Regions from separate parts of the Phyllobacterium sp. SB3 genome, predicted to be linked through region 1. Evidence: predicted binding sites of a transcription regulator. Region 1 holds the regulator's gene; the other holds the start of a gene.
What was found. Region 1 encodes LexA, which represses DNA repair genes until DNA is damaged. Its sites were predicted from a motif close to TGTTCNNNNTGTGTTCNG; they were not measured.
Positions count from the first base shown of each region.

Region 2: the regulator LexA is predicted to act here: its motif matches at 1,370-1,387, upstream of ABKW30_RS24670 (sel1 repeat family protein).

Region 1 covers NZ_JBDYKI010000004.1:541,042-544,171, reverse strand. The annotation lists partial or broken gene ABKW30_RS18080 (ComEC/Rec2 family competence protein) at 1-916, shown strand, start outside; gene lexA (transcriptional repressor LexA) at 1,644-2,360, opposite strand; gene ABKW30_RS18070 (substrate-binding domain-containing protein) at 2,522-3,130, opposite strand, start outside.
Region 2 covers NZ_JBDYKI010000009.1:50,390-53,519, reverse strand. The annotation lists gene ABKW30_RS24680 (acetyl/propionyl/methylcrotonyl-CoA carboxylase subunit alpha) at 1-375, shown strand, start outside; gene ABKW30_RS24675 (hypothetical protein) at 512-694, opposite strand; gene ABKW30_RS24670 (sel1 repeat family protein) at 946-1,212, opposite strand; gene ABKW30_RS24665 (DUF2147 domain-containing protein) at 1,684-2,031, shown strand; gene ABKW30_RS24660 (ABC transporter substrate-binding protein) at 2,105-3,130, opposite strand, start outside.

The DNA.
Region 1 (3,130 bases):
CCAGCAACTGACCCAGCGCATTCTGCATAATATCAAGGGGGAACCGGGCGATATTGCAACGTCGCTCGTGACCGGGCAGCGTGACGGAATAAGCGATGATACGAACAACGCCATGCGTTTAAGTGGTTTGTCTCACATATTGTCGATCTCCGGTTTTCACATGGCTTTGGTCGCAGCAATTATCATAGGCGGGCTGCGAGCAGTATTCGCCCTGTTTCCAAATGCATCGGTCCGTTATCCGGTTAAGAAATTCGCTGCCGTCATCGCTTTGCTGGGCTCCGCATTCTATCTCCTGCTTTCGGGCGCCGATGTTGCGGCACAACGAAGTTTTGTGATGCTTGCCGTTATGCTGCTGGCGGTAACAGTTGACCGGTCGGCGATCTCCATGCGCAATCTTGCTATTGCGGCATGTATCACTTTGGCCATTTCACCGCATGAAATTTTAGGTCCCGGATTTCAGATGTCATACTCAGCGACGGCAGCGCTTATCGCCTTTTACGGCTGGTGGTCTCGGTATCAATTAAAGCGAAGTCGTCGGGGGAAGGGGACGGGATACGGGATGTGGTCAATTCCGTCGCGAGCGTTGAACTATGTTGGTGGTATCGCCATGACTTCGCTCGTCGCAGGAACAGCCAGCGCAATTTTTGCAGCTTATCATTTCAACAATACAGCTCCCTTCGGACTGATTGGAAACGCACTGGCATTGCCGGTTGTCTCAATACTGGTGATGCCGTTTGCCGTACTTGGCCTGCTCGCCATGCCTTTCGATCTCGATTGGCTGCCGTTCGCTGTCATGGGGCAGGGTATTGAATTGGTCATCATCATCGCAAAAGCTGTGGCATCCCACTCGCCCAGCGGAAACCTTGGCTTGATGCCCCCGTTGACGCTTATTCTTTTGGCCACAGCGCTTCTGCTGCTGGTGTTTCTTTCAACGTGGCTGCGGTTGTGTGCTTTACCGCTTCTTGTATTGGCGTTTATTGTCATGGGGAATTCGAACGAGCCGAGCATAATGATTTCAGAAGACGGCAAACTCGTTGCTCTAAGGACCAGCGAAGGAAACCTCGCCATCAACAGGGCAGTGGGAAGCGCATTTCATCTGAAAAACTGGCAGCAAGGATATGGTGCAGATGAACTCATTAAGCCTGTAGGAGCTGGGCTTGCTGTCAACGACACGCAATTCGAATGCTTTGAGCGGGTTTGCACCGCACGGGAGCCGGGAGGACTGGTTCTTGCATATACGGACGATCCTGAAAAAATGACCGATGCATGCATGTCAGGTGATATTGTTATTCTTGCCTATGCAGCCGAAGCCCCTACGTGCCGGGATGCTGGCGTATTGACGATTTCAAAACGCGATCTGGCAATTAAAGGGGCGATGGAAATAAGCTTCGACAATTCGCAATCCAAAAATAATTCAGAATCGAAAAACCCGGCGGATGCACTTTCACACCGCCTGCAAACTGCCCAGATGACATATGCTGTTGGGCAATCTAATCGACCCTGGAATACCTATCGCAATTATTCACGTGCTGCGCGAAATCTTCCTGACAAGCGCTCAAAGGAGAACTCTGGCAGCTTTCGTAACAACGCCCTGCAGGAGCGTATTCTTTCAGCGAGCCCATTCCTGCTCCTGATGCCGCAACTCAATAGCGACGTATCAGGCCGACCAATTTGCCCTGCACCTGAACCCGGTCTGGTCCAAAAATTCGTGTTTCATAGGCTGGATTCGCTGCTTCAAGTGCAATTGATGCACCCTTGCGCCGGAACCGCTTCAAGGTTGCTTCCTCATCGTCAACAAGAGCAACGACGATTTCACCGGGGCTGGCTGTATCGCCGCGTTTTATGACAACGGTGTCGCCATCAAAAATTCCGGCCTCGATCATGGAGTCACCCTTGACCTCAAGTGCATAGTGCTCGCCGCTGCCAATCATATCTGGCGGAAGGTTCAGCATATGAGTCTGGTTCTGGATTGCAGCGATAGGCACACCGGCAGCAATCCGGCCCATAACCGGAATACTGATCATGTTTGCAGCAACGATGTCTGCTGAGCTTGCTTGAGGGCGAGGCGGCGCAATATTGCGGCCGAGGCTGCCTTCTATGACACTTGGGGAGAACTTACGCTGGGCATTCAGTCCCGGCGCTATCGAATCCGGAAGGCGGAGCACTTCCAGGGCCCGGGCCCTATTTGCAAGGCGCCGAATAAAGCCTCGTTCCTCCAGCGCTGTGATAAGGCGGTGGATGCCCGATTTGGATGCGAGATCCAAGGCATCCTTCATCTCATCAAATGAGGGAGGGATACCCGTTTCCTTCAACCGTTCATGAATGAAAAGCAGAAGTTCATGTTGTTTGCGCGTGAGCATGGGGCGATCCTTCAGCGTGGAATCGGAAAAACAAAACCAGAACAAACACTATATGTTCCAGTTGTGTTCCACAAGGATTAATATCTGGTATAAACCAGCCACTTATAGCACACGACGGTAAAAATTAGACGAAACGTTGTGAAAAAGGCGAGAAGCGCCGATTAGCTGCTTACAGGAGGCCCGCTTGACTGGCGGACAATAAGGTCCACCGGCCAAAGTTCGTGAATGTCATCAACTGGCTCTCCATCAAGCACGCGCACGAGCATTTCAGCAATCCGGGTGGCCGCAGCCCGCATCGACGACCGCGTCGTGGTCATCGATGGCACCATGTTGCTGGCGTTGAGATAGGGGAAAACGTCATCATGCGTGATGAGCGACACCTGTTTGCCGAGTTGATAGCCATTATTGCGTACGGCACGAGCGACGCCCAGAGCAGTCATCATTGATCCCGCAATAATAGCCGTCGGCTGTGGTGTGCATGCAAGCAGGCGCTGCGTTTCGCGGAAGCCGATTTCATCGGAGAAACGGTCATGCACGATGAACCGCGAATCTATTTCAATACCGCGTTCGCCAAGTGCTTGCCGATAACCAAGCTCGCGATGTTCGGAGAATGTGAACCCCCTCAAGCCATCGATCATGGCGATATGGCGGTGCCCGAGATCAAGCAAATGGCTCGCCGCCTGATAAAACGCGCCCTGATTATCGATGTCGAGCCACGCGTGCGGTTTGCCGACATTGGTGCGTCCATGCAGAACAAAAGGAAACTTTGC
Region 2 (3,130 bases), on a different contig from region 1:
CGGGAAGCAACCGGCTGGCATATGACAGGTAAAGGTATCAATCTCCGGGCCAAGACAGCAAAGATACCCAACGGCATTGCCGTGATTGCCACCGGTACAGTCTCGATCTTCGCGATAGCCGATCCGTTCATTCTGGCTGAAGCTGCGGGAAATGCGGGCGACCGCCTTAGTGCACCAATGCCCGGGCTGGTTAAATCAGTGCGCGTCTCGGCTGGCGATACGGTCAAAAAGGGTCAAATATTGCTGGTGCTGGAAGCGATGAAAATGGAACACACCATTACCGCTCCACATGATGGTAAAATCGCGGAGATCGTAACAGAAGGATCGCAAGTTAAAGAAAAGTCGTCACTTGTCCGATTCGAAACAAATGATTAGCTCGGGCCGGATTTTGATCTAATCAGCGAACCGCTTGTCTCTTCATTATTGCGATTCTCGATCTTAAAATCAGCTTTACGGTACATGCTTTACTATAAATACTGTAACATAAAATATATTTCGGGCTGGATATAGTCTATCCAGCCTTAGTTGGCAGGTTGACAATAGCCGTTTCGACGGCGGCAATGTTCAGCTCAAGTGTGGCAATCTTCTGCAAAGTATTATTGTCGGGGAATGCTTTTGATTTTGCACACATCAATATGAGTTGTGTTTGAGCTTCAGTTAAACTTGATAACAACCTCTCTAAATCGTCCAACATGTGTTTTCCGTTTTCATTATTAAGTGCGCACACGCGCAGGTTGTAGCAATTCACCGCATCTTCAATACGCGAAAAGCTTGAAAATTGTCAAAGCACATATGTCAGAAATATACCATTTATTTTACCAGTCGAACAAAATATTCCACCAGTTCAGTGCCGAAGCTAGGCAATTGGTATTGTCATTCGCAAAAAAGCACAAATGAACCGCTTTTGATTAAAATTTTATACCTTTTTATTGGAGTTTCTTAAAGCTAGTGCGACGTCATCCATTCGCGTGCTTCACGCAGGGCTACCGCAATATCAGCCTTCGACATCGTTGCCATGATTTCGGCACGCAGTTCAGCTGCGCGATCACAACCTTTGATTGCAGCAATGTTGAACCACTTGTGCGCAGCAACCAGATCGACCGCGCAATCACGACCGGTTGCATACATGATGCCCATTTCGAAGAGAATATCAGCTTGAGCTGTACCGCCGATGTGGCCATTTTCAAGATTTTGAAGATCGAAGCGTGCCATTTTACCAAACCCCTGTTGAACCCAATTCGTATTTCAAACGAAAGCCCTGTCAGACTTCTGAGAACCGCCCTGTTTGTTGTTTTGGCGTGCCCTTTTGATGCTTCCGATAATGCGGGAGAGGCTTGAAATTGCTGTTAAAAGGCATGATTAACCGGGATCAAACAAAACAAAAACAACTCGTAAACTTCGGAATTCATTAAATATAACAGACCAGCAAATACGGGCATTTTCCGAAAAATCACCTAAAATGCGCAAGTGCGATTTCAAGCCTTTGCTAACCAAGTATCACGTTGGAAACTGGCACTCCCCCTTTCGACTGCAACTATCTGACCGTGAAAAGAGCTGCGGAACGCCAGCATTTCCTCGTGGATAGGCCACTTCCCTTCGCCGACATTTTCAATTACCTTTACGTGCGCGTAAGCACTATGCGAACCGGCGGGAGAGTTTGGTTCGCTTCACCGGGAGGACATTATGAAATTCAAGATTCTGCTGGCATGCGCCAGCCTCGCTCTTATGACGGGAACCGCGATGGCGGAAGAGCCAATCGTCGGCTCGTGGAAGCGCCCGAACGGCACGATTATCCAATATTCGTCCTGCGGCGGCGACAAATATTGCGGTACTGTCCTGACCGGCGAATATAAGGGTAAGTCGATCGGCTCGATGGCAGGCAAAGACGGCTCTTACAAGGGCACCGTCAACAAGCTGGACGAGGGCAAGACATATAATGGCAAAGCCACAGCCAAAGGCGGCACGCTTTCGCTGGCCGGTTGTGTAATGGGTGGCCTCATCTGCAAGAGCGAAAGCCTGACCCGCCAATAGGCAAGAAGCCCTCATCTCAAAACAAAACAGGCAGGTTCGACCCTGCCTGTTTTTATTTTGGCGTCAGGTGGAATTACTCCTTGATGGGTGCGTAATTACCATCATGCCAGATATTGATGTCGTACTTGGCATCCTTGATATCGCCCTTCTCGTCAAAAACGATTGGACCGATAACAGTATTGACCGGCTTGCCATCTTTCAGCACTTCCGCGACCTTTGCCGGATCATCGCTGCCTGCCCGCTCAATTCCTTGCGCAAATGCTTCGACAACGGCATAGGAAAACAATGTAAAGCCATCCGGCACGAACCCGCCAGCCTTGATCTTTTCCACAGCGGCCTTGGCTTCAGGGCGTGCTTGCGGATTTGCCGGGAAAGTGAAAATTACGCCCTCGGCCGCCGGACCGGAAACCGCCCAGAAGTCGGGCGAGGCAATGGAATCACCCATCATCAGCTGAAACTTGAAGTTCTGATCCGCCGCCTGACGCAAGATCAGCCCAGCTTCCTGATGATAACCGCCGAAGTAGACGAAATCGGCCTTCAAATCCTTCAGTTTGGTAACAAGTGCCGAATAATCCTTCTCACCGGCATTGATACCATCATAAAGAATTTCCTTCAGCCCGGCCTCATTCATCTTGCCTTTGACCGCATCGGCAAGACCTTTGCCATAAGCACCCTTGTCATGCAGGACGACAACATTCTTGCCTTTGTATTTCTCGGCGATCCAGGGTCCGACGAACTCGCCCTGCGCATCATCACGCGTGTAAAGCCGCATGATCGTAGGCCAGCCGTTCTTTGTGGCCGCATCCGTCAACTCCGGATTGGACGATGCGGGTGTCATCATCAACACGCCAGCCTCCGCATAAACCGACGAGGCAGGAATACTCGATCCTGAGCACGCATGGCCGTCTACGAATTTTATACCGGCCGCGACGATGCGATTGGCAATGGAGACGGCCTGCTTCGGATCGCAGACGTCATCCTCCATGACAAGTTTGATCTTGCGGCCCATAATGCCGCCCTTCTCGTTGATCGCAGCGGCTGCCGCCTGAGCACCCTGCTTGAATTGATCTCCGATATTGGCGAGCTGACCTGTCATGGG